3 regions of the Paenibacillus puldeungensis genome follow, and region 1 is predicted to be linked to each of the others. Evidence: riboswitches for the same ligand, from Rfam matches in the RefSeq annotation. Region 1 holds a riboswitch; each other region holds the start of a gene.

Region 1 (3,137 bases):
TCCTCGTATTTTTCAGGCGGACTGCTGACGGCGATTGTCGATGAGAAGGTATTCGAACAGTTGGCCAAAGATAAGGATCCGGATATCCAACAGAATTCTCATTCTTATGTCGGGATAGATATTGTGGACTCAAACATGCTTGAACATGCTAACCAAATATATAAAGACATGAATTTTGAGCAGAAGGGAGGATATACTTCCCAATCGGACATTATTTCCGGTCAGAAGCAGATGATGGGCATGATTATGTTTGTCGTCGGTTTCCTCGGGTTGACCTTTCTCATTACCTCAGGGTGTATATTGTATTTCAAACAAATGGACGAAGGGGAGGAGGAAAAGCCAAGCTATACGATCCTTCGGAAGCTCGGCTTTACACAGGGCAACTTAATCCGCGGCGTGCAATTTAAGCAGGTGTTCAACTTCGGCATTCCCCTCGTTGTTGGTCTCTCCCATAGTTACTTTGCCGTCAAATCGGGCTGGTTCCTATTCGGATCGGAGCTTTGGGCCCCTATGTTTATCGTTATGCTGGTGTATACGGCCTTGTATTCGATTTTCGGGTTGTTATCTGTCTTGTTCTACAAACGTGTTATTAAAGAATCGCTATAATATATAACTTTAGTTCTTCAGATCTCGGGCTGTTCGGTGCCATGCAAAATGACATTGGACAGCCTTTCTTTTTTTGGCACAAGGTAAAAGTCTCCTTATAAACGATAAGGCCAGTAAATATGAGGTAACAAAAGATCGTTGTCGTTGTAAGCGCTTCGTTTACATGAAACGACGGAACTGCGTGGATTATTACCTATTTTTCAACCTTTACTCCGGTTTTCGTCAAGAGTATTATTCATGAAGTGAATTAAATATCAACCCTTTATCGCTGAATTCTGTAACCAGAAACGGGGAAACCAGGAAGGCCAAGCCGACCGCTTGCCTTCAGGGGTGAATCGCTTTGCACACCAAAGCGTAGGGCTGCTTTCGTGCCCGAATCCGTCAGCTAACCTCGTAAGCGTCCGAAAGAAGGAATTAACGTTACCGTCTCTTGATTAAGAGAAGGCCGCGGGAAGTTCCCACTTTCCTGCGGCCTTTTTTGTAATTTTTTTCAGAAAGTTTCCTACATTTAAGAAAGAGAAGGCAAGGTGTACTACCTATGATGAATTCCATAAAACGCTGGTTGATCGGTTCTCCGCTTCGTACGAAACAGCTGACCCAGGAGCGATTGCCGAAGTGGAAAGCACTAGCTATTTTCTCATCGGATGCGCTTTCCTCTGTGGCTTATGCAACGGAAGAAATTTTGCTGGTGCTCGCTTTGATAGGTGTATCTGCACTTACGTATTCCGTACCGATCGGCCTTTGCATTCTATTGCTGCTGTTAGTTGTCACGTTATCATATCGTCAGATTGTTCATTCGTTTCCATCCGGCGGGGGAGCGTATGTCGTTGCTAAAGAGCATTTGAATACGCCTTCGAGCCTTGTTTCCGGCGCAGCGCTGATGATCGACTATGTTCTGACGGTAGCCGTTAGTATCAGCTCCGGGGTTGCGGCATTGGTAGCCGCATTTCCTTCACTGATCCATTGGAAGGTAGAAATCGCTGTTGTTCTAACGCTTATATTAATGGTACTTAATTTACGCGGCATTCGCGAATCGGCCACCGTATTTGCTTATCCAACTTATTTATTTATATTTTCTGTTCTGCTCGTTCTCGTCGTCGGAGGCTTTCAAGTTTTGCATGAGGGTTGGCAGGGGTATCACACGGCATCGATCTCTTCAGCCCAATCAGGTTCAACCCATATAGGCACTTTCGCGATGATCCTGCTTGTTCTTCGTGCTTTTGCTTCAGGGTGCTCTGCTTTAACCGGCGTAGAAGCGATTAGCAACGGAGTTCCGTCTTTTCGCTCACCCTCAACTCGCAATGCCGGGATCACGATGATTTGGATGGCTGTCATTTTGGGCACGATGTTTATGGGAATTACGCTGCTGACGTTTGCGTTTGGCATTGCTCCGATGGAGCACCAGACGATTCTGTCTCAGCTAACGGAACATGTAATGGGCCGCGGGCCGATTTATTATTTGGTTCAGATCGCTACAACGCTCATCTTGTTTTTGGCTGCGAATACGAGTTTTGCCGGCTTTCCGCAGCTCACCTCGATTATCGCACAAGACAAGTTTTTGCCGCGGTCGCTTGCACTTCGGGGAGCACGGCTCGTTTTTTCGAACGGGATATTCCTGCTTAGTACGATGGCCGTTCTGGTCATTGTGATCTATCAAGCTAATACCCATGATATGATTCCACTGTATGCGGTAGGCGTATTCCTCTCCTTTACCATTGCCCAATTTGGTATGGTACGGGCTTTTCTCAAGAAAGAAATTCCTAGCACGAAGTGGACGGTAATCGTTACTGGTATTGGAACACTGGTGACCGGAGCCGTATTGGTCATTACGGTTATCGCTAAGTTTACTGAGGGCGCCTGGATGGTTACCTTGGCCATTCCGCTGCTGGTATTGCTGTTTTATGCAATCCATCGTCATTACAGTGCGATTGCCAAACAGCTTCAGGTCGATTATAGTGTGCAGCCTTTAGCCATGCATACCAAAGTCATTATTCCAATTTCGGGAATCAGCAAGGTGGTTGCTCAATCGGTATCCTATGCGAGAGGTATTTCGGATGATGTAGTAGCCATATCTGTAAACAGCGATGACAAACAGGCTGCTTTACTGAGAGAAAAGTGGGAGAAATGGAACCCCAGCGTCCCGCTCGTTATTCTTCGATCGCCTTACCGGACCGTATTGTGGCCGCTGATGAAATATATCGACAACATCGATAAGAAAGAACCAGGCGGCATGATTACAATCCTAATCCCGCAATTTATCGTAAAAAGATGGTGGCATGCGCTGCTTCACAATCAGACCGCTGTCGTCATCCGTACAATGCTGCTGTTCCGGAAAGATATCGTGATTTCGACGATCCCGTTCCATTTGAATAAATAGAAAAAAAGCGCAAGTCGCAAGGGTTCAAACCCTTAGACTTGCGCTTTTTTGCCTGCGTTCTTTGTTGATCATGTTGATTTCCAGGAAAGAAGATTAGGTGAGAATATGTCCGCCTTCCACATGAAGGGCCGTTCCGGTGACAAAGCCGTTTTGA
Region 2 (3,137 bases), on a different contig from region 1:
CAGGAACCCGATTTGCGATAATTTTACGGATTCGCTCCCCTGCATGATCGGGATCGGTAAAAATGATCACTCCGCGCCGCTCCTGGGCCAAGGCGATTTTCTTCAACGTCATCTCGTTAATCGCCGAGCCCCCAGTCTCAATCGTATCCGCCTCAACCGCTCGCTTTACCGCAACGGTGTCATCCCGGCCCTCTACCACGATGACCTCTTTAATCATGATCCGTCTTCCCTTCTAATAACAAAAAGAAGAGGAATAAATCCTCTTCTAATCCAATGTCTTATTCATCATCCTAATAGTATCTCATTCCCCATGCAAAGTAAAACAAGGTTAGTTCAATTCCGGCTTCGTCGGACCGATTACGTATACCGTGCGCCCCTTCTTCTTGCCGAAATGATTTGCCGCTTTTAACGTGTCATAATACACGTCGATTTTGTGGCCATTGATGGCCCCACCGGTATCTTCCGCTTTACGGAAACCGATGCCCTCTATGAATACCCACCAGCCGAGTGGAACGACATCCTTATCGACGGCTATCGTTCTGCCTTCCGCTACTCGAGTGCCGGAAGCGGTGCGGGTGCCAATACCGTCCTCCTCAGCCGAATAGGCAGTCAGAGTGACGTTCTTCAGTGCCTTTTTATATTTAAATGAGACGCCGCCCTTGGTCGTCAAACCGCCGATACTTACCGCCCCCGCTTTACGCGTAATGCTGGCAGACAGAACGGCTGTCGGCTGCTTCGTACCGACCGCAACGATTTTTGGCTTGGCGTTTTTGGATACCGCTTTTCCTACCCAACGCTTCGCCACAAACTTTCCGTCTTCAAAAACTTTCTCTATGCTGTGAATAACCAACCCTTGGCTGCCTTGTTGGACAACCTTGGTTTTGCCCTTTAGAAGAGTAGCATCTTCCTTCTTTACGACCTTAAAGGGTATAGCTTCTTTCTTCTGCACGGTTTGCTTGTTGACCCGAACGATTTGGATATTTAGATTGGCCGAAACCTCACTGTCCAAGGCAGGGGTTACCTTATCGTCCTTCTGCAGCCTCACACCAAGTTCAGAAACGGCATCCTCAACTTTGGCTTTTGTTGTGAAATGAACCTTTGTGGTTCCATCCAAACTCACTTTAACCGGCACCGCGCGTACGATGACGATACGGTCCCCGTCACCAAGTGAGCTGTTCAGTGGCCGCGAAATGGTATCTTTCGGATGGAGCTGAATGGATTGTTCGTTCAGCACCTCTGCTACCTTTGATTCCTTGGTCTCAACGGCTTGCGCTTTACCGTCAACAACCAGCGATACTTTTTTATGATCTTGGCCGAAAAGCCAGATCAGGATGATGAAGATTACCGCGATGGCCAGAACGCCGACGAGCGTAATCTGGCGTAAATTCTCATGCTTCCATCGCATTGCGTAAGACATGCTGGATGAGCGTGATTCATGGGTCTCCCCTTTGTGGAAAATGCCCATTTCTTCCGTCCTCCTTCATAGTCCCGCCGTCTAGGTCGATGCATGATAACGTTTGACGTGACTACAGTTTTTTTACGAAACGAGTGAAGATTCCCCTCATTTCGCATCCTGCCCCAGTCTGTTCGGCATTTGTCACCTCCTGTTTATCAACAGTATGATGACCCTATTACTTTTATTCAAAACAAAAGAAGCCAAAGAAAGAGTTAGAGGAACTCCTTCGTGGCTTCTTGAACGTCTTGGTGTAATAGCTGCACGAGTTACCTCTCTTATTACGCTTACGAGGTTAGCTGTCGGATTCGGACGAAAGAGAGCCGCCCGTTCTCAGTCATTCGCTCATGGCGCAACGACCTTGAATTCACCCCTAAGACTCTGTAAAGAAATCAATTACAGAAATGGCCAGAACATACTGATCCAGATCTGCATCGGTTCCCCCGTTCTCCTCTCGGAGATTCAGCGAGACTGGTTCATGGAACCAGAGATTGAATGGCTGTTTCAGCTTCCAAGCTGAGCCAAAAACAATCACTGAAAAAATTCTATCCTGTTTCGATGCATGTTGTAAAGGACGAATCAACCACGTTTTTTTAAAAAAATGGTTAAAAAAATGTAATGAACTCGTTTTTATTGTTTAAAATACATTAATCTTTCGAAAATACTCCTTTTTTCATCCCTTTTACTCCGAAATACTCGGGATTCCAAATCGTTCCAGTGCATTTCGGGTTGTAATTTCGGCGATTTCCTCCACCGATACCCCTTTAAGCTCTGCTGCTGCTTCCGCAACCAAACGAACGTTAGCCGACTCATTCCTCTTCCCACGATATGGGTGCGGTGTGAGATAAGGGGAATCTGTTTCGATCAATAATCGATCCATCGGCGTCTTAATCAGAACCTCTTTCGGAGTTTTGGCATTTTTAAACGTGATCGGACCACCGAAAGATAAATGGAACCCCAAATCCAGGCACATTTTGGCGATTTCCCAGCTTCCTGAAAAAGAATGAAGAACTCCGCCGATCTCGCTTGCCTTTTCTTCGCGAAGAATGCGGACAACATCCTCATGGGCATCCCGATTATGGATACAAATTGGCATCCCGAGGCTTCGGGCTAGTCCAATTTGCTTACGGAACACGTCCTGTTGGACATCTTTAGGTGACGTATCCCAATAATAATCGAGCCCGATCTCCCCGATGGCAACTACTTTTTCGTGTTCGCACAATTGTGCAATCCAGTCCAAATCCCCTTCGCGCATCGTTATCGCATCCTGCGGATGCCAGCCGACGGCCGCATAAATAAAATCATACGATTCGGCGAGCTTCATGGTTGTAGGGATTGTGTCGCGGTTAAAGCCGATGTTGATCATCCGCGAAACCCCTTGCTCCAAAGCCCGTGCGATCGTTTCCTCGCGATCGTCATCAAACTCCGGAGCGTCCAGATGAGTATGTGTATCAATAAGCATTAGCCTTAGGTACCTCCTAACGTTTCTGTTCGAATATTTGGGCAATATCACGAGGCAAACGATCCAAAGTTGCGTTTATTTTATTATCAGGATAGTACAAATAATTTTTGCCTCGTCTTAGCCCGCTAATGGAGCGAACGATATCGGATACTTCCGATATTTCCCGCAACCTGTTCTGATGATCCAAAAGTAAAATTTGCTTTTCCTTGGACGCTTCGTCCG
Region 3 (3,137 bases), on a different contig from region 1:
TCCTTGGCCCATGGAAGTGAGCACTTGGCGACCGTAGCCTGGCTCCTTGGCCCGAGCCCATAAGCGCAGCTCACTTTTCCGCCACAGCCCGTCTCCACCGACGAGTGAGAAATAGACGGAGGCGGCGAGGAATAGCGTTACCAGACCTTGAAAGATTAGTGCGAACATGATAACACCGGTCTCCGTGCTCTCCGATTGGAAGGCCGGGAGCATATTGATCGTTCCTGCCATGGAAAGAATGAAATAGACGGAGGCTAGGAATATACCTCTTTTAAAGGAGGTATGCATTCTAGTCAGAGCGCTGTATACTATAGCCAAAATGCCAAGCACGAGCGTAAACAGAGCATATCCTCCAAAGGTGAGCCAGTTAGCAATTTTGGTCTGTCCCTTTACATAATCCGTATGTGACTGTGGCACCGAAAAGGAGCTTTCCAGCGAGGAGACCGCGCCGTATTCATAATGCAATTTGATCTGAGCCTGGGATTCTCCTACTTTGGATCCGGGTACATGATACAGGAGACCGACGTCTCCTTCTTTGGATGCCAGTTCCAGTTGATCGCTTTGGAACCCGAATGCTTTTAGGTAAGGTTCGGCGAGCTTTTCCTTTTCCGCGAGGGTCATGTCCCCTTCCCAAGAACGTAAAGAAGCTTCGGTTTCGCTACCATATTTCAGCATCATTTGTTTATTGGCCGTGCTGGCTGAAGCGACTTTCTCAAATCGGACGACTTGGCCGGTCGTCATATGTACGTCAACGTTAAGCTGGTTTAATACCGCATCCGGGTGGGTAAAATGAACACGAAAAACGTCGTAAGGAAATTTTTTCTCATATTTCTTCGAAAATGATGCCAGCAGGTCCTCTTTGGTTAAATAACCATAAAGATCTGAATTGGTCTCGTAAGTAACTAGTGCCTGCTCCTGCCCGTCTAATTTCATTTGTAATACGGATTGAGCGAATTTTATCGCTTCATTTCTGGCTTGCTGCTTGGAGATGACCTTGTTTGATTGGTCCATTTCCAGTGTTTCAGAAGCCGTTGATGGAAATACTTGTACAAACAAGAAAATAATCAGTCCGAGAGCGGCCAGCACCCAGATCGATTTTTGATTTAGGATGCGACCGAATGGTTTCGTGGAAGAATTCATTTCCAAAGAACTCCTTTAATAATAATTTGTTTGAAATCGCATGAATTGTTTCCAAGTGCGTCAAAGTAAAGATAACACAGCGTTAAAACCTTCGCCATAGCAGAAGGGAAAATCTTGTAAAGGCGCAATAACATCTGCCAGCCTTAGCATGACTCAGATTTAAAGCGAACTTAAAGATTGTTTCGCTGCTTTTAGCCAATTTTACAGCTTTTTCATGGAAATACAACTTTGTAGTGGAAGTGAATAAGGATTATAATCCATTTGACGAAAATGAAATGAAAATTTATGAAAAAAAGAATATCGGCCGAATTTCAATTTGAAAACGGGGGAACCGATTTTTTGGGGGTGAATTTCGCGTAAACTTGCGGCTACTTGCCACAACCAGCGAATAGGGCAACTGTGCATGTCCGAATCCGGCAGCTAACCTCGTAGGCCTTTGCAACAGGAGCCAAACACCGAAAGGCATTGGAAATCCAGTGCTTTTTTTCTTTTGTTCTTTTTTAACTACAACGATGAGGTGAATATGTTGTTCTTCAAAAAAATCAGCTTATCTCCGCCACAAATTTTGGTGATGGGATTTGCGCTTATTATTTTGCTGGGTTCGGTTTTGCTGATGCTCCCGATTTCCAGCACAAAGGGAACGACGTTGCCTTTTGTTGATGCACTGTTTACGGCCACTTCAGCTACTTGCGTTACGGGCTTGGTCGTTCGCGACACCGGCACCTATTTCTCCACGTTTGGGCAAGTTGTCATTGTCATGTTAATACAGGTGGGCGGTCTCGGCTTCATGACCATGGCAACGTTGTTCTCACTCGTTTTGAAACGCAAAATATCGCTTAGAGACCGTTTACTCCTCCAAGAGGCGATGAACCAAAACACGATGGAGGGTATCGTAAGATTAATTCGAAAGGTATTGATGTATTCCCTCGTTATTGAATCCTGCGCGGCCCTAATCTTTGCCATCCGCTGGTCATTTGATATGCCGATTGGGAGGGCGTTGTATTACGGTGTATGGCATGCGGTGTCTATGTTTAACAATGCGGGGTTCGATTTATTCGGAGAATATAGGAGCCTGACGCAATATGTCGCTGATCCCATCGTCAACTTTGTTGCCATGTTCCTGATTGTATCTGGTGGCATCGGGTTTATTGTATTATCTGACATCATTGAATTTCGGCGACATCGCAGATTTTCGCTACATTCCAAAGTCGTACTATCTATGACTTCCGCTCTGATTTTGATCGGCGCGATTGTCATTTTCATATTTGAATTCACGAATCCTAGAACGCTTGAACCACTGGGTTGGAGCGGGAAAATTTGGAGCTCCTTCTTTCAATCGGTTACGCCAAGAACGGCGGGAGCCAATACGCTCGATATCGGTGCATTGCGCCAGGCAACCCAATTTTTCATCATTATTCTGATGTTTATCGGGGCTTCGCCTAGCTCTACCGGGGGCGGGATCAAAACAACGACATTTACGATTCTCGTTGGCGCGGTGGCTTCCATGATTCGTGGACGCTCCGACCTTGTGCTGTTTCGTTACCGGCTTACTCAAGAACGGATCTTCAAGGCAATCACACTTACGATGTTATCCTTGTTCCTGGTCATTGCGGTGGCCATGGTGCTGTCAACGACGGAGGATGCAAGCTTCCTTAGCATTTTGTTTGAAACGACCTCTGCGTTTGGTACCGTCGGTCTAACGATGGGGTTAACCGGAAAACTGACAGTGATCGGTAAAATTATTATTAGCCTCACCATGTTCGCCGGACGGCTCGGACCGCTGACGCTGGCTTATGCGCTTGGACCGAAGAAGGGTAAAGAATTATATCGCCACCCGGAAGGCAAAATGATTATAGGATAAGGGGATTAACCAAACGATGAAAACACAGCAGTTTGTAGTGATCGGACTTGGGCGTTTTGGCTCAAGTTTGGCACTGGAGCTCATGGATCTTGGCTATGAGGTCCTAGGCATTGACCGGAATGAGGAGCTGGTCGAC

Evidence for each region. A riboswitch is a leader RNA that binds a small molecule or an ion and turns the genes downstream of it on or off. The one in region 1 is predicted to bind cyclic di-AMP.
Region 2: linked by a shared signal. The riboswitch ahead of ACFQ3W_RS25315 (ubiquitin-like domain-containing protein) and the one ahead of ACFQ3W_RS19020 (APC family permease) in region 1 are both predicted to bind cyclic di-AMP.
Region 3: linked by a shared signal. The riboswitch ahead of ACFQ3W_RS17725 (TrkH family potassium uptake protein) and the one ahead of ACFQ3W_RS19020 (APC family permease) in region 1 are both predicted to bind cyclic di-AMP.

Annotation. Positions count from the first base shown of each region.
Region 1 is NZ_JBHTLM010000016.1:26,760-29,896, reverse strand. Features, by position in the region: gene ACFQ3W_RS19025 (FtsX-like permease family protein) at 1-606, shown strand, start outside; cyclic di-AMP (ydaO/yuaA leader) riboswitch at 863-1,021, shown strand; gene ACFQ3W_RS19020 (APC family permease) at 1,148-2,983, shown strand; gene ACFQ3W_RS19015 (SDR family oxidoreductase) at 3,077-3,137, opposite strand, start outside.
Region 2 is NZ_JBHTLM010000035.1:16,084-19,220, reverse strand. Features, by position in the region: gene rnmV (ribonuclease M5) at 1-217, opposite strand, end outside; gene ACFQ3W_RS25315 (ubiquitin-like domain-containing protein) at 329-1,465, opposite strand; cyclic di-AMP (ydaO/yuaA leader) riboswitch at 1,722-1,931, opposite strand; gene ACFQ3W_RS25310 (TatD family hydrolase) at 2,136-2,915, opposite strand; gene ACFQ3W_RS25305 (HD domain-containing protein) at 2,932-3,137, opposite strand, start outside.
Region 3 is NZ_JBHTLM010000014.1:17,366-20,502, reverse strand. Features, by position in the region: gene ACFQ3W_RS17730 (CPBP family intramembrane glutamic endopeptidase) at 1-1,140, opposite strand, end outside; cyclic di-AMP (ydaO/yuaA leader) riboswitch at 1,433-1,590, shown strand; gene ACFQ3W_RS17725 (TrkH family potassium uptake protein) at 1,664-3,001, shown strand; gene ACFQ3W_RS17720 (potassium channel family protein) at 3,018-3,137, shown strand, end outside.